Regions from separate parts of the Yoonia vestfoldensis genome, predicted to be linked through region 2. Evidence: riboswitches for the same ligand, from Rfam matches in the RefSeq annotation. Region 2 holds a riboswitch; each other region holds the start of a gene.
The links. Region 2 has a riboswitch for thiamine pyrophosphate ahead of thiM (hydroxyethylthiazole kinase). Riboswitches for the same ligand answer to the same signal wherever they lie in the genome.
Positions count from the first base shown of each region.

Region 1: linked by a shared signal. The riboswitch ahead of thiD (bifunctional hydroxymethylpyrimidine kinase/phosphomethylpyrimidine kinase) and the one ahead of thiM (hydroxyethylthiazole kinase) in region 2 are both predicted to bind thiamine pyrophosphate.
Region 3: linked by a shared signal. The riboswitch ahead of thiB (thiamine ABC transporter substrate binding subunit) and the one ahead of thiM (hydroxyethylthiazole kinase) in region 2 are both predicted to bind thiamine pyrophosphate.

Region 1 covers NZ_CP021431.1:2,482,625-2,488,308, reverse strand. Annotated here, with positions in the region: gene LOKVESSMR4R_RS12435 (LacI family DNA-binding transcriptional regulator) at 1-93, opposite strand, end outside; gene LOKVESSMR4R_RS12430 (hydroxyacid dehydrogenase) at 208-1,230, shown strand; partial or broken gene LOKVESSMR4R_RS20590 (Mu transposase domain-containing protein) at 1,342-1,641, opposite strand; partial or broken gene LOKVESSMR4R_RS12420 (helix-turn-helix domain-containing protein) at 1,799-2,086, opposite strand; TPP riboswitch at 2,415-2,512, shown strand; gene thiD (bifunctional hydroxymethylpyrimidine kinase/phosphomethylpyrimidine kinase) at 2,577-3,380, shown strand; gene LOKVESSMR4R_RS12405 (FAD-dependent oxidoreductase) at 3,373-4,353, shown strand; gene thiS (sulfur carrier protein ThiS) at 4,343-4,540, shown strand; gene LOKVESSMR4R_RS12395 (thiazole synthase) at 4,544-5,305, shown strand; gene LOKVESSMR4R_RS12390 (thiamine phosphate synthase) at 5,302-5,684, shown strand, end outside.
Region 2 covers NZ_CP021431.1:2,975,464-2,981,147, reverse strand. Annotated here, with positions in the region: gene LOKVESSMR4R_RS14960 (cysteine hydrolase family protein) at 1-209, shown strand, start outside; gene LOKVESSMR4R_RS14955 (hypothetical protein) at 206-883, shown strand; gene LOKVESSMR4R_RS14950 (MBL fold metallo-hydrolase) at 885-1,670, shown strand; TPP riboswitch at 1,712-1,806, shown strand; gene thiM (hydroxyethylthiazole kinase) at 1,860-2,648, shown strand; gene thiE (thiamine phosphate synthase) at 2,645-3,256, shown strand; gene thiD (bifunctional hydroxymethylpyrimidine kinase/phosphomethylpyrimidine kinase) at 3,253-4,050, shown strand; gene LOKVESSMR4R_RS14930 (3-oxoacyl-ACP reductase) at 4,055-4,819, shown strand; sul1 at 4,887-4,944, shown strand; gene LOKVESSMR4R_RS14925 (SulP family inorganic anion transporter) at 4,996-5,684, shown strand, end outside.
Region 3 covers NZ_CP021431.1:3,597,964-3,603,647, reverse strand. Annotated here, with positions in the region: gene LOKVESSMR4R_RS18050 (ABC transporter permease subunit) at 1-819, opposite strand, end outside; gene thiB (thiamine ABC transporter substrate binding subunit) at 795-1,784, opposite strand; TPP riboswitch at 1,822-1,920, opposite strand; gene aroC (chorismate synthase) at 2,011-3,114, shown strand; gene LOKVESSMR4R_RS18035 (DMT family transporter) at 3,133-3,996, opposite strand; gene LOKVESSMR4R_RS18030 (HU family DNA-binding protein) at 4,073-4,363, opposite strand; gene LOKVESSMR4R_RS18025 (AMP nucleosidase) at 4,497-5,684, opposite strand, start outside.

The sequences.
Region 1 (5,684 bases), 490 kb from region 2:
ACCGTGCAGGAATTTCGACACAGTCGCAGCCGATACACCGGCATGGCTGGCGACATCATGAATAGATGCGCGATTTCCCGCTTTTGACGCCACAAAAAATTCCTCCCGAGGCCAAATGCTGCTTGCGCCGCATCGACAGTAATATTGTGATAAACCGATTTACATTTAATGTAAACCGATTTATTCAACACAAAAGGGGGAAATTTCATGAACAGACCACTCATTATCTCCGCGCCTCACCCGCGATCAATTGATCTGATCTTCAGTGATGACAGCAAAGAAAAACTCTTTGCCAATTACGAACTGCACGAGGTTGACCCCGAAGATGTCGACCTCATGGACAAATCGATCCTGGCCCAGGCACGTTATATCCTAGGGCAACCGCCACTTGCCCTTGAAACCGTGCAAACTATGACAAAACTGCGTTGCGTCTTTAATGTCGAAAGCAACCTGATCAACAACATGCCTTATACGCATCTGTTTGAACGCGGCATCCATGTCGTTACAACCGGTGCCGTCTTTTCTGAGCCCGTCGCAGAGATGGGTTTGGCGATGGCACTCACACTTGCACGCGATGTGGTCGAGGCGGATGTAGCCTTCCGCGAAGGGCGTGAGCTGTGGGGCGGGGATGGCAACCAAAATGCGACGCTGTTGTCGAATTCGCGCGTGGGAATCATCGGGTTCGGCGATTTGGGGCGAGCAATTGCAAAGCTCCTGCAAGGCTTCAGAGCCGAAATTTCGGCCTTCGACCCATGGCTGCCTCCGTCCCTACTGCGCGAAGCCGGTGTGATTCCCACTGATCTCGACACGATCTTGCGGACCAGCCAAACAATCTTTGTGGTGGCCTCTGTCACAAGCGAGAACAAGGGATTTCTGAATGCCGCGGCCTTTGCTCGGATGCCCCGCGGCACGCGCTTTATCCTTCTCAGTCGCGCTGATGTGGTAGAGTTTGATGACCTGATGGAGGCAGTACGTTCAGGTCACATTCTCGCAGCCAGTGATGTTTTCCCTGAAGAACCACTCGCTCCTGATCATCCGGTGCGTGGACTACGAGGTTTCCTGCGATCTGCGCACAGGGCAGGCGCCCTCGACATAGCATTTAAAAGGATGGGTGATATGGTTTTGGAAGACATGGCGCTGCTGGACAAGGGTCTGCCGCCCATGCGTTGCAAACGCGCAGAGCGAGAGACAGTCTCACGCATGCGGTCACGCCCGGTCGAAAAGAGCTAGATGCGCGTCACGGTAGGGCACTACCGAGTGTTTATGTTGCTTGCAGGCACGGTGTTAGGTGTTCAATCCTGACATCGGACGGATCGGATTTGGGTAGAATCGATCTGGCTATGATATCCTGCGCTGCCGCTTGCCCTCCAGCATGGGATGGCTGGCGATCAACTGACCATCTTCGAAGATGCGCACCGCGGCGGGATGGTTCTGGACTTCGACAATTCGGCGGCGTGCAGTGTCAGGCACGCTGTAGAAATTGCCCCCCACAGAAACCATGCCTTCATGACTGATGCGGCGCTCGACAGTGAGAACAGCCTCATATGGGTGCGCAGGCAAAGCCAGCAAATGCGGTCGTTCTTCGGCGAAGTGTTCATCGACAATCCGCTGTGTTGTCGCATGGATGCGTTGATTGGCAATTGTGGGGTCTGCTCCGGCTGAGTGCAGAATGGCACCATATATGAAATAAGTGCAACAAATGCATTAAATGCAAACATTTTTATTCACGTCCTACTGGCGCGCCGGTTATTGAGTGCACCTCTGCCGTCAACAAGATCGGCGTAGTCTGCCGCGGCCTTCAGTTCGTCGCCCGCCACATCCGATATCGTCCCTGCCCGGTGAGCTCGCGGACCAGACCGCGCGTTTCCATCCAAGTAAGGTTGCGCTGAACGGCGGCGCGGCTGGTGCCAGTCATGGTCTCCGCCATCGGAGCGGACACGAGCGGCCATTCCGTCAGCACAGTGCGTAAGGCCGGGGGCGTCCTGCCAGAGAGTGGGGTCATCTCGGTTTCTGCCCGCGCTGACCATGCCTCGATATCGTCGAGGTGCCGCATTGCGGTCAGGCAGGCGGTCTCCATCCCGCCGAGCTATCGCGTCGCCCTTAAATCTGACAATATTGCTTGCCCTTAACAGTGATATTTTCCAGTCAAACGACGAAACTTTTCTGTTTTTATGCAACCAGCTACGCGACTGTGCGCGATACTTGAACTGCGACTTCTATTGATTTTGAGGGTAGGGAGTCCGTCCTACTTCTTCCATCATCTTTCCATGAAAGACCGCGGCAGGTCTTTTCCACCCGGAACACATTCTGAGCGTATCGATGAATCGGTCACAGATCATCCCAATCTCCCAATCCTTGACAGCGCCCCTTCAGGCCAATCGGCTTGACACGTGGTGCTCTGGGACATAGCTTTTCCTTATCCGTTGGGGTGCCGTAAAGGCTGAGAGGCGAAAGCTGACCCATCGAACCTGATCCGGGTCATGCCGGCGGAGGGAACGGAGCAAAGCTGTGGCAATCGCAGCCTATCGTACACCGTATCCTTGTGCTTTTGGCCCTTGTTTTGAATGGGGGCTCATGTGGCTTTTCAGGCGTTGACGATTGCTGGATCCGATAGTGGCGGAGGTGCCGGTATTCAGGCCGACCTCAAGGCATTCAGTGCCTTGGGTGTCTATGGCACCAGCGTCCTGACCGCGATCACTGCGCAAAACACTCGAGCTGTCACAGCGGTGACGATGGTGGCACCTGTGGTGATCCGGGCGCAGATGGACGCGGTCTTTGACGATCTGGCGATCGGAGCAATCAAGGTGGGTATGCTGGGCGGGCCGGATGCGATCGCCGCTGTTGTCGATGGTCTGGCAGGGCACACTGCGCCGGTCGTTCTTGATCCAGTGATGGTGGCGAAATCCGGCGACGCACTCTTGGCCGATGATGCAGTCGCGGTGCTGCGCGCACAAATGCTGCCGCGCGCAGATCTGCTGACCCCGAACCTGCCCGAAGCGGCACGCTTGCTCGACACGACCGAGGCTGTCGATGAAGCCTCAATGCTGGAACAGGGTCGTGCGCTCCTGACGCTAGGTCCGCGGGCGGTGTTGATGAAAGGCGGGCATGCCAGCGAGGCGCATTGCGTAGATTTGCTGGTCACGCCCGAGGCCGTGCTCCGACTGACGGCCTCGCGCAATCCCACGCGAAACACTCATGGTACAGGCTGCACCCTGTCGGCGGCCATCGCGGCGGGCCTTGCACGCGGTCTGTCCCTGTCCGATGCCGTAAAATCCGCGCATGCCTATCTGCAAGGGGCCATTGCGGCGGCTGACCGTTTGAACATCGGCCATGGGCATGGCCCCGTGCACCACTTCCACGCGATCTGGCCCCATGAATGATGTGACGATCATTGGCGCAGGCGTCGCAGGCCTTTGGGCGGCACGGTCCTGTCTGGCGCGCGGTCTGCATCCCCGCCTCATCGACCGGGGTGGGGCGCCCGGGCCGCATGGCTGTTCGTGGTGGGCTGGCGGTATGTTGGCCCCCGAGTGTGAAGGTACAACGGCTGAGCGTCAGGTGGTGACCCACGGGCGACTGGCGGCGTCCCTTTGGGCGGATGTGACCCACGTGACCAAAAATGGCACGCTCGTCCTCGCGCCAGAACGCGACAGAAGTGAGCTGGACCGTTTTGCCTCACGGACGGATGGCCATACCCTTTGCGATGCGGCCGCGATTGCGGCGCTAGAGCCCGATCTTGCGAAACAGCACCGGCGTGGGCTGTTCTTTGCCTCAGAGGCGCATCTCGACCCGCGTCTGGCCCTAGCGGATCTGACGCAGTCCCTGTCAGATGCTGGCGTTGTGGTTGAAACCGGCACGGTCGAGCCTTCGGCCCTGAGGGGTCAAGTGGTTGATTGCCGCGGTTTGTCAGCGCAGGCCGATGTGCCGGGGCTGCGCGGTGTGCGTGGCGAAATGATCGTTTTGCGCTCGGATGAAATCACGCTGTCGCGGCCCATCCGGCTGCTGCATCCGCGCCACCCGCTCTATGTGGTACCCCGCGCTAAAGGCGTGTTCATGCTGGGTGCTACGCAGATTGAGAGTGCCGCGCGCGGGTCCATTACGATGCGCTCAGCGCTGGAGCTTTTGTCTGCGGCCTATGCGCTGGACCCGCGCTTTGCTGAGGCCGAAATCGTGGAAATGGGTGCTGATCTGCGCCCCGCATTTGCTGATCACGTGCCGAAAATACTGCGAAAAGGCAGGGTTCTGTACCTCAACGGCCTGTTTCGACATGGGTTCCTGCTCGCACCTGCCTTGGCAGAGCAAGCGGCGGAATATCTTTTTACGGGCAAGACCGGAGATTTGTTTGATGCAGATTGAAGTCAACGGCGACCAGCATGATGTCGCGGCAAAGACCGTGACCGAAGCGCTTGCGGAGCTGGGATGGGGCGGCGCGCGCGTTGCCACTGCGCTCAACGGCACGTTCCTGCCTGCGACGGCGCGCGATGCCACCGCGCTTTCCACAGGCGACAGGCTCGAAGTTTTGACAGCGATGCAGGGGGGCTGAGGCATGCGTGATTTCTATGGCATAGAGTTAAAGACGCCGATGATGCTGGGCACGGCCCGCTATCCCTCGCCGGCCGTTATGGAGGCCGCGTTCCACAGCAGCGGCGCATCGGTGGCAACCGTGTCCTTACGGCGCGAACAGGGGGCGGGCCAAGCGTTCTGGGACATGGTGCGCGGTCTTGGCGTGCATCTGCTGCCTAATACCGCCGGCTGCCATTCGTCGCGCGAGGCGATCACCACCGCGCAGATGGCCCGCGAGTATTTCCAGACCGACTGGATCAAGCTTGAGGTGATCGGCAATGCTGACACGTTGCAACCGGATCCTTTCGGTCTGCTGGACGCTGCTGAGGTGCTCTGCGCCGATGGTTTCAAGGTATTCCCCTACACCACCGAAGATCAGGTGCTGGCCGCACGGCTGATCGATGCGGGCTGCCGGGTTCTGATGCCTTGGGGCGCGCCTATCGGTTCGGGGATGGGTCTGAACAGTATCTACGGCTTGCGCACCTTGCGCGCGGCCTTTCCCGACGTCGCCATGGTGATTGACGCGGGTCTTGGCCTGCCCAGCCATGCAGCGCAGGCCATGGAACTTGGATTTGACGCGATCCTGCTGAACACCGCCGTAGCGGAGGCTGACAATCCAGCGGCCATGGCGCGTGCCTTTGCAATGGCAGCGCAGGCAGGCGCTTTGGCGGCAGCCTCTGGCCCCATGGGCATGCGCGACATGGCCGTGCCGTCAACGCCCTTGGTCGGAAAGGCATGGCTATGACATTGCCCCGTTTCTATCCCGTATTCGACAGCGCCGATTGGGTGGTGCGGGCGGTTCCGCTCGGAGTTCGGCTGGTACAGCTGCGCATCAAAGAGCGGCAGGATGACGACCTGCGCGCCGAAATCCAGACTGCACTGGCCTGTTGTCGACAACATGGTGCGGCGCTGGTGATCAACGATCACTGGCAGTTGGCGATCGAACTGGGGGCTGATTGGTTGCATCTGGGGCAAGAGGATCTGGACACCGCCGATATCGCCGCGATCCGCCGCGCGGGCCTCAAGCTGGGGGTGTCGACCCATGACCACACGGAACTGGACCGCGCATTGGCTCTGGCCCCGGAATATATCGCCTTGGGTCCAGTCTATCCGACGATCCTGAA
Region 2 (5,684 bases):
GGCTGACCGATGTCTGCGTGCATTACACTTTCGCGGACGGGCATCAGGGCGATTATTATTGCCGCGTTGTGGGTGATTGCGTCGGCGGGTCATCCACGGATGCGCATGAGGCGTCGCTCAAAGCGATGGAATATCTGCAAACCGGTGCTGTCGTGACCGCCGACCAGATCACTGCTGAACTGGGCCGCTTGCAGGTGGCCGCTGCGTGATCACCGCCGCCGATCTGCAAGGCCATTGGCGGCGCGACTGGATCAGGGCGCCGGATTTCGAGGATACGACAACCCGCGTGCATTGGTTGCAGGCGGGGGCCTTGTTCGCTGATCTGCGGGTGCCTGCCGATCTGCCTGCGTTGCAGGGCGGCTGCCTTGCCGATCTGGACGCGGCGGTGCTGCAATCCTTGCTGCGGATCGAGGGTTTCGCGGGCGAGATCACCGTGACCGACAGCCAATGCACATGGCACCGCGCGATCAATTGGCAAGGTGCTTTAGCCCGCCCCGATGTGGGGGCGATGTGGCGCGATGGCGATGTGTTGATCGAGGATGGCGTCCATGCCGATTACCGCGAGGCTTGGCTCCCCCAGCCCACCGCCCCGCTGCGCGGCCATCGCATCGCTTGGGGGGATATGACAGGCGTGCTAGTCGAAAACGATGATCGGTTCCTGCTTGCCATCGGACCCGCACCCATGGACCGGTCGCTGCGCGACACCTTTACCAGCTTTTATGCGCTGGGCACTTGGGACGGCGCGCAGGGCATCGCCGAACTGGCCACCGATCCTTTTGCCATGGGCACAGCCGTTCTGGACCGCGCGCAGGGCCGTTTCATCTGGCACGCGCCCTTGTTTACCGGCGGTATTGAAACCCGCCCTTTGATGAAAGTCTGCTGACATGCCGCTTCCCGTTGCCGAAAACTGGTTCACCGCAAAACAGGTCGGCCCCGATGTGACGCTGATCCTGGAACCGCATGTCCATGTGCTGGAACAGGCGAACATGTTTCTGGTCCAAGGCCGCGACCGTGACATGATCCTTGATACCGGTATGGGGATCGTGCCCTTGCGCCCGTTCCTCGATACGTTGCGCGCCGATCCGGACAAGGACATCATCTGCGTGTCGTCCCACACCCATATCGACCATATCGGCGGGGTGCATGAATTTGCCACCCGTCTGGTGCATCCGACCGAGGCCGCAGAGATGGCGGCACCCTCTGGTCTGAAATCGCTTTACCGCGACGACATGCCCGCGCGGCTGATCCAGACGTTTCTGGACGCAGGCTATCCGCCCTTGGATGAGGTGTTGATCGACGCGCTGCCCTATGCGGGCTATGACCCGCGATCCTATGTGCTGCGCGGCGCGCCTGCGACGGGCTTGCTTGACGAAGGCGACAGCGTCGATCTGGGTGATCATCTCTATGAGGTGATCCACCTGCCCGGTCATTCGCCCGGCGGCATCGGATTATATGAACGCGCCACAGGTGTCCTGTTCGCAGGCGATGCGATCTATGATGGCCCGCTGATCTATGACGGGCCGGGCATGTCGGTGCCGGATTATCTGGATACATTCGCCAAATTGCGCGCGCTGGATATCGCGCTGGTGCATGGCGGCCATGACCCAAGCTTTGGTCCGGACCGGCTGGACCAGATCATGGCAAAGTACGAGGCGATCTGGCGGGGGTGACCACCCCACCCTTGACACGCCATCCCCACCCGATACGTTCCGCATCACGACAGGGGCGTCCGCAATCGCGGGCTGAGAAGCACCCTTTGAACCTGAACCAGATCATGCTGGCGTAGGGAGTCCGTGAATGGCCAAGCCCCGCTTGTGGGCTGTTCCGTTCCCTGACCCCCGATGCCAAGGGGGACCAAGATGAACGACACGGGCCGTTACCTTGACCGGATGCGCAGCACTGCGCCGCTTATCCATAACATCACCAACTATGTCGCCATGAACATCATGGCCAATGTGCTGCTGGCCGCAGGTGCCGCCCCCGCGATGGTCCATGCCCGCGAGGAAGTGGGCGACTTCGCCGCGCTGTCGCAGGCGCTGACCGTCAATATCGGCACGCTCGACCCCGCCTGGGCCGAGGCGATGGCAACGGCGGCACAGGTCATGCAGCAGGCGGGCCGCCCTTGGGTGCTGGACCCTGTGGGTGTCGGTGCCACGCGGTTCCGGCAGGATGTCTGCGCGCAGCTATTGGCGCTGCGGCCAAGCGTCATCCGTGGCAATGCCTCTGAGGTGCTGGCGCTGGCGGGTCTGTCCGCTGGCGGGCGCGGGCCAGAGACGACCGACACGGTTGACGCCGCCGAAGCCGCAGCAGCCGATCTGGCGCAGCGTATGGGCGGGGTGGTCGCGGTGTCCGGTCCGGTCGATTACATCACCGATGGCAAGACCGCCTATCGTGTCGCCAATGGTCATCCGATGATGACGCGGGTGACCGCCCTTGGCTGTTCGCTGAACGGCGTGATCGGGGCCTTTGCCGTGGGCCAGCCTGTGCTGGAAGCGACCGTCGCAGCACTGGCCTATTACGGGCTGGCCGGTGAACAGGCGGCAGCAACCGCCATAGGGCCGGGGGCTTTTGGAGCGGCATTTCTGGACCGGCTATATGCGATCACGCCCGAGGATCTGACCGCAGGCGCAATGGTCACCCCCGCATGATGGGGCCGGTCTATGTGGTCACTGACGCGCAGGCACCCTTGCCGGTGATCGCCCAGATCCGCGCGGCGGCGCTGGGCGGGGCGTCCCTGATCCAGCTGCGCGACAAGACCGCCAGCGACGCTGATCTGGCGGCGCTGATCGCCAATGTCCTGCCGATGGTCACCGCACAGGGTGCGCGGCTGATCATCAACGACCGTGTCGATCTGGCGATCCGCACCGGCGTGCATGGCCTGCATATCGGGCAGGGCGACGGCGATCCGGCGCTGATCCGCGCGCGCATCGGCGCGGCTATGCTGCTGGGTCTCTCGGTCGAGGCAGAGGCGCATCTGCCGCATATCTCCGCCGGTGTCGATTACCTCGGCGTCGGGCCGGTTCGCGCCACGCCCAGCAAACCCGACCACGCCCCGCCTATCGGCTTTGACGGGCTGGCGCGGATCATCGGCGGCACATCGCTGCCCTGCTACGCCATCGGCGGGCTGAAAGAGGATGACGCCGTGGCGGTCAAGGCGGCGGGGGCCATCGGTATGGCCGTCGTCAGCGCCGTGACCCGCACCGCCGATCCGCAGGCCGCGACCCGCGCGCTGGTCAAGGCATGGAGGCAAGCATGATCCCCAATATCCTGTCCATCGCGGGGTCCGACCCTTCGGGCGGTGCTGGTATTCAGGCCGATATCAAGGCGATTTCGGCCAATGGCGGTTATGCCATGGCCGCGATCACCGCGCTGACGGCGCAGAATACCCAAGCCGTGACAGCCGTGCAGATGATTGCGCCTGACATGGTGGCAGCGCAGATTGCCGCGATCCGTGCCGATATCCGTATTGATGCCGTCAAGATCGGGATGCTGGGCGATGCCGCGATCATCCGCGCGGTGTCAGATGCCTTGCAGGGGGTGGATGCGCCCATCGTGCTGGACCCGGTGATGGTCGCCAAAAGCGGGGACCGATTGCTACAGGCCGAGGCTGTCACGGCCCTGCGCGCCATGCTGCCGCTGGCCGCTGTCATCACCCCCAACCTGCCCGAAGCCGCCGATCTGCTGGACCAGCCAGAGGCGAGCACCCGCGACCAGATGCCGGCGCAGGCCTTGGCGCTGCTGGCGCTGGGGCCGCGTGCGGTGCTGCTCAAAGGCGGGCATCTGGCGGGGGATGATTGCCCTGACCTGCTGGCCGATGCAGGCGGCATGACATGGCTGGCAGGCATGCGCCACGGCACGCGCAACACGCATGGCACGGGCTGCACCCTGTCCTCGGCGCTGGCCACCTTTCTGGGGCGGGGCCTGCCGCTGGCACAGGCGGCGGAGCAGGCCAAAGCTTTCGTCGCCCGTGCCATCGCCGGTGCCGATGCGCTGTCCGTGGGGCTGGGACATGGCCCGACCCACCATTTTCACGCCTATTTCAAAGGATAAGACGATGACCCGTAATATTTCCGACCTGACTGTCCTGATCACCGGCGCCGGGCGCGGCCTTGGCGCTGCCATCGCGCGCAGTTTCGCGCAGCAAGGCGCGCAGGTCGCGATCAACTATCGCCACAGCCGCGACAGCGCCGCGGCGTTGGTGGCAGAACTTGGCCCGCGCACAGCGGCGTTTCACGCCGATGTCACCGATCCCGCGCAGGTCAGCGCGATGGTCGCGGCCATCACCGACCGCTTTGGCGCGCCTGATGTGCTGGTGCATAATGCGCTGGCCGATTTCAGTTTCAACGGCGATGCGCGCAAGAGGCTGGACCAGATGCATTGGGCCGATATCGCCCAGCAGGCGCAAACGGCAGTGGGCGGGGCGCTGCATTGCCTGCACGCCTTGCAGCCGCATTTCGCAGCGCAAGGGTTCGGGCGGGTCATCCTGATCGGCACCAATCTGATGCAGAACCCTGTCGTGCCCTATCACGACTATACGGCCGCCAAAGGCGCTTTGCTCGCATTGACCCGCACGGCGGCCAAGGAGCTTGGCCCGCTGGGCGTGACGGTCAACATGGTCTCGGGTGGCCTTTTGCGCAGCACCGATGCCAGCGCCGCCACGCCCGAGGCGGTGTTTGACATCATCGCAGCCCAGACCCCGCTGGGGCAGGTCACAACGCCTGCCGCCATGGCCGATGCGGTGCTGTTCTTTGCCAGCCCTTGGGCGCGGGCGGTGACGGGGCAGAACCTGATCGTGGATGGCGGGTTGGTTTTTAACTGAACACACCGCCTTATTTGGCACCAAGGCTTGGCGCGCGCGCCGTTTCGTGTATAGCACGACATGTAAACATGGACCCGGGGGTCAACCTCGGGTGGCTCTTCCGGCCGCCTATCCGCCGGACAACCTGTCAAAACCAGACTTTGCCGGCGCGCTGCGGCCGGACAGGAAAGATTTACATGATATCTCTTGATGCGTACCGCGCCCAATGGACGGGCAATATCCGCGCTGATCTCTTGGCGGGGCTGGTCGTCGCACTTGCGCTGATCCCCGAAGCCATCGCCTTTTCGATCATCGCGGGCGTCGACCCCAAGGTCGGGCTTTACGCCAGTTTCTCGATCGCAGTGCTGACCGCGATCACGGGCGGGCGGCCCGGTATGATCTCGGCGGCGACAGCGGCGACGGCGGTGCTGATGGTCACGCTGGTGCGCGATTACGGGCTGGAATATCTGTTGGCCGCGACCGTGCTGGCCGGGCTGATCCAGATCGGCGCGGGCATCCTGCGGCTGGGCTTTGTGATGCGCTATGTGTCGAAATCGGTGATGACAGGGTTCGTCAACGCGCTGGCGATTCTGATCTTCATGGCGCAATTGCCCGAGCTTGACCCAAGCGTCGTGACATGGCTGACCTATGTGCTGGTGGCCGCGGGGCTGGCGATCATTTACCTCTTCCCGCTGATCACAAAGGCGATCCCCTCGCCGTTGGTCACGATCGTGGTATTGACGGCATTGGTGATGATCTTCGGCTGGGACGTGCGCACCGTGGGCGATATGGGCGCGTTGCCCGATACGCTGCCGGTGTTCCTGATCCCGCAGATCCCGCTGACGCTGGATACGCTGATGATCATCCTGCCCTATTCCATCGCCGT
Region 3 (5,684 bases), 620 kb from region 2:
CAGATCCCAGCGCTGCACGACACGGTCCAGCCCTGTGCCCATCGTATCGACCAAGGACAGCCGCCAGACGATGGCCGCCGCCACCACGCAGAGCCCGAATTGCACACAGGCCAGCAAGGCCGCGCGCCCCAGATCGAAATCGAACCGCAGCGCCTGATAGATCGCCAGTTCGACCGTGGTCGCACGCGGCCCGCCGCCCAGCGTCAGCGCCACTGCGAAACTGGTCAGGCAGATCAGAAAGATCACCAAAAAGACCCCCGGCACCACCCGGCGCAGCATCGGCCATTCCAGCAAGCGGCCCACAGGCGCGTTCAGCGATGCGGCAAGGCGGAACTTTTCCGCCGGGATCGCCAGCCAGCCTTGCAGGATCAGCCGGATCGCCAGCGGCAGGTTGAAAAAGACATGCGCCAAAACCACGCCGTGAAAGCCGAAGATGCTGATCGCGGGCAGGCCAAGCCATGCAAGGGCGCTGTTGACCACGCCTGCGCGTCCGAACACCGCCAGCAAGCCGATCACCGCCACCACGACCGGCAACAGGAACGGCGCACCCATCAGCGTGATCAGCAAAGACCGCCCCCGAAACCGCCGCCGCGCAAGCGCGCGCGCGACGGGGATTGCCAGCAGCACACTCAGCCCTGCGGACACCAGCGCCTGCGTGACAGTAAACCGGATCGCGGCCCAATCGGCAGGCGACAGCCCGCGCTGCCATTCGGCGCGCCAGCCGACAGCGGCCAGCGTGCCAATGGTCAGCACCAGCACCAGCGCCGCCGCTGCGGCACCGGGCCAGCGCGGCGCTATTGCGACAGCGCGTTGCGCCATTCGTCCAGCGCCGTATCACGGATCGCTGCGGCATCCTCGGGCGACAGCAGCAGGGCCAGATCGGGGGTGATCAGCGTCTCGAACCCGGCGGGCAGGCCAGCCTCGGGGATCACGGCGGGATACATCCAATTGGTCGTCGGGATGATCGACTGGAACGCATCCGAGACCATGAAGGCCAGAAATTGATCCGCCAGTTCCGGCTGGTCGGTGCCGGCGACTTTGGCCGCGACCTCGACCTGCATGTAATGGCCTTCGTCAAAGGCCCAAGCGCGCTTGCTGTCATCCTCTTCCGCGATCAGGTGATAGGCGGGGGATGTGGTATAGGACAGGACGGCATCCGCCTCGCCCTCGAGGAACAAGCCATAAGCTTCGGACCAGCCCGGCGTGACGGTGACGATATTATCGGCCAGATCAGCCCACAGATCGGCGGCGCTGTCAGGATAGGCGGTCTTGACCCACATCAGCAGGCCCAGACCGGGGGTGGATGACCGGGGGTCCTGAATAACGATCCGGATATCGCTGTCGGCCAAGGCGCGCAGGGATGTCGGCGCTTCGGCACCGGCATTGCCGACAAAGGCGAAATAGCCCCAGTCGAAGGGCAGGAATTCAGGATCATCCCAGGTGATCGGCAAGTCCAGATCAGCGGTCACACCATGGGGTGCAAACAGGCCCGTTGCACGCGCGGCGGCGATCAGGTTGGTATCAAGGCCCAGCACGATATCAGCCTCGGTCCGTGGACCTTCCAACTGGAGCCGCGCCAGCAGCGCCGCACCATCACCAGTGCCGATGAATTGTAGATCACAGCCGCAAGTTTCCTCGAAGGCGGCCTCGATCGCGGGGCCGGGGCCCCAGTCGCTGACGAAGCTGTCATATGTCATCACTTGCAATACGGGGGTCTGCGCGACGGTGCCGCTGGCACAAAGCGCAAATCCCGCAACAAGTGGCAGATAAATGGATTTTTGCATTCTATCCTCCAAATGCGACGGGCGGATTGGGGGAATAGCGGGATTGCCATACCTTCCCTCCGCCGGTCCTAACCGGTTCAGGTTCAACGGGTCTGCAAACGCATCTCAGCCGGTAAAGGCACCCCGAGGTGGGGCGCAAGCTAGGGTGGAACGCGGCGGGGCGCAAGGGAAACCTCTTGAGCCTGCCCCCCCCGCCCGCTAGACCGATGCCAAACAGGGGTTTGCCATGTCCATCAACAGTTTCGGTCATTTGTTCCGCTTTACCACTTGGGGCGAAAGCCACGGGCCAGCGCTGGGTGCCACGGTCGATGGCTGCCCGCCCGGCGTGCCGCTGGACCCTGCGATGATCCAGCAATGGCTGGACAAACGCCGCCCCGGTCTGAACAAGAACACGACCCAACGCAATGAACCCGATGCGGTGGACATCCTGTCGGGTGTCTATGAGGGGCGCACCACCGGCACGCCCATTCAGCTGATGATCCGCAACACCGACCAGCGGTCCAAGGATTATGGCGATATCCTGAATACGTTCCGCCCCGGTCACGCCGATATCACCTATCACCAGAAATACGGGCTGCGCGATCCGCGCGGTGGCGGGCGGTCATCGGCGCGCGAAACCGCGTCACGGGTGGCGGCAGGCGGTGTGGCGCGCGAGGCGATCAAGGCGATTGCGCCAAATGTGCAGATCAAAGGCTACATGACCCAGATGGGCACCAAGCAGATCGACCGCACCCGGATGGATTGGGACCAGATCGACCAAAACGATTTCTTTTGTCCCGATGCGCAGGCCGCAGCGGAATGGAACGACTATCTGACATGGCTGCGCAAGGATGATCACAATTCGGTCGGCGCGATCATCGAGGTGGTGGCGCGCGGCGTGCCTGCGGGCATCGGCGCGCCGGTTTATGCCAAGCTCGACACGGATCTGGCCGCCGCGATGATGTCGATCAACGCCGTCAAAGGTGTCGAAATCGGTGAAGGCATGGCCGCCGCCGCGCTGACCGGGCGGGATAACGCGGATGAGATTTTCATGGGGCCGAACGGGCCGGAATATGCGTCCAATCATGCGGGCGGCATCCTTGGCGGGATCAGCACGGGGCAGGATATCGTCGTGCGCTTTGCGGTGAAACCGACCTCATCCATTCTGTCCCCGCGCAAGTCGATCATGATGGACGGCAGCCCGACCGAAGTCATCACCAAGGGCCGCCACGACCCCTGCGTCGGCATCCGCGCTGTGCCGGTGGGCGAGGCGATGATGGCCTGCGTGATCCTGGATCATTTGCTGCTGGATCGCGGCCAGACCGGCGGCGTGCGCGGTGTGATCGGGTAAGGTGGATCACGATCCACCTTACGTCTGTTTCGACAATTGCACCGCCAGAATACCCCCCGCGATAATCGCGACACCCAGTACATCCAGCGGCCCGATCTTTTCACCCAACAGGATCGCGGCCACAGCGACGCCCAGGAACGGGTTCAAAAAGTGAAAGGTCGATGCTTTGACCGCGCCGATCCGGCCAACCAACAAGAACCAGACCAGCGTCGCCGCCAGCCCCGGCACCAGCACGGTATAGCTAAAGGCCAGGATCAGCTGCCAGTTCCAGGTCACCTCTAGCGTTTCCAATGTCATGGCGGGTATCCACAGCAGCGCCGATCCGACCAGCATCTGCAAGCCCACGATCATCAGCACATTGCCGCCAGAGGATGCGCCCAGCACCGCCAGCGTGGCGATGGTCAGCGAAATCACCCCGATCACGCAGAGGATCAGGCCAAAGATATCGACCCCGCCCTGGATCCGCGCGCCCATGATCAGCACCACGCCAATCACCCCCGCCGATAGCCCTGCGATCCCCAAAGGGCGCACCCGCGTGCCAAAGACCACCCAACCAACCAGCGCCACCAGCAGCGGCATGGTCGAGGCGATGATCGCGGCCAAGGAGGCGGGAATCGTCTGCATCGCCACAAAGTTCAGCCCGAGGTAAAGCGCATTCTGGCAGATCCCAAAGACCAGCACCCCGGTCCATTGCCGCCGCGTCAGCCGCGCGGATTGCCCCAGCAGCCAAGCGATAACCACACCGATCAGACCGGAAATCAGGAACCGCAGCGCCAGTGCGGACAGCGGCGGCGCATATTCCACGATCACCCGCGCCGAGGTAAAGGCCGAGGACCACATGAACGCGAAGGCGAGGCCCATCAGAACCGCTTTGATATCCATGTCACCTCACGAGAAAAAGGGCCGCCTGTCGGGGCGACCCTTTCCTGATTTCGCATCCGGCACAAGGCCCGATAGCTTAGCCGTTGACGCTGTCTTTCAGGGCCTTGGCGATCGTCACTTTGACAACCTTGTCGGCTTCTTTCTTGATCTGCTCGCCGGTGGCAGGGTTGCGCACCATCCGCTCGGGGCGTTCGCGGCAATAGATCTTGCCGACGCCGGGCAGGGTGACAGCACCGCCGCCAGCCACTTCGGATGTGATGATGCCGGTCACGGCATCCAGCGCAGCGCCTGCTGCTTTTTTGTCCATGCCGGTCTGATCGGCAATTGCAGCAACCAGCTGCGCTTTGGTCATTGGTTTCGTCGCCATATTACTGGTCTCCCTCATTCGCCCCATCTGTAGGGCCTATTCCCCGCCCTTATAACGGTATGTTGTGGCACACCACAACGAATAGTGGCTCCTGACAAGGCAAAAACGCACTTTTCCACCGTTTTTTCTTGCGTCAGAGGAAAGCAGTCTCCTCGAAACTGCGTAATTTGCGGCTATGGATGCGTTCCAGCGGCATTTCGCGCAGCAATTCCATCGCGCGAATACCGATCATCAGATGCGCCGCAACCTGCGTTTTGTAGAAATCCGATGCCATGCCGGGCAATTTCAATTCACCATGCAGCGGTTTGTCGGAGACGCAAAGCAGGGTGCCATAAGGCACGCGGAACCGGAAACCATTGGCGGCAATCGTCGCGCTTTCCATATCCAGCGCGATAGCGCGCGATTGCGACAGCCGCTGCACCGGTCCCGCCTGTTCGCGCAATTCCCAGTTCCGGTTGTCGATGGTGGCAACGGTGCCAGTGCGCATGATGCGTTTCAGCTCGTAGCCTTCAAGCTGGGTGACATCCGCCACCGCCGTTTGCAGCGCGATCTGGATTTCCGCCAGCGCCGGGATCGGCACCCAGACCGGCAGATCATCATCCAGCACGTGATCTTCGCGCAGATACGCATGGGCCAGCACGAAATCGCCCAGCCGCTGCGAATTGCGCAGGCCCGCGCAATGACCCACCATCAGCCAGGCATGCGGGCGCAGCACGGCGATATGGTCGGTCGCGGTTTTCGCATTCGACGGGCCGACGCCGATATTGACCAGCGTGATCCCCGCGCCATTCGCGCGTTTGAGGTGATAGGTCGGCATCTGCGGCAGTTTCGCAGGCACCGGCAGCGGCGCGTCATGGGCCGTGATCTCGACATTGCCGGTGCTGACGAAACTCGTGTAGCCGCTGGCAGGATCGGCCAGCATCTTGCGGGCGAAAGCCTCGAATTCCTCGACATAGAACTGGTAATTGGTGAACAGCACATGGTTCTGGAAATGCTCGGGCGCGGTGGCCGTGTAATGCGCCAGACGCGCCAGCGAATAATCAATCCGCTGCGCGGTGAATGGCGCCAGCGGGTGCGCCCCGTCGGGATAGGTGAACCCCGCACCGTTGACGATGGCATCATGCGTGGTGCTCAGGTCCGGCACGTCGAAATTGTCGCGCAGGTTGAAATCCATCGACCCGTCCTGCGGCACGGTCACGCCCGGATCATTGGCCACCGCGAAATGCACGGGGATCACCGTGTCCGAAGTGCCGATCACCACGGGCACGCCGTGGCTTTTGAGCAAAAGGTCGATCTGCTGTTCCAGATAGCTTTGGAACAG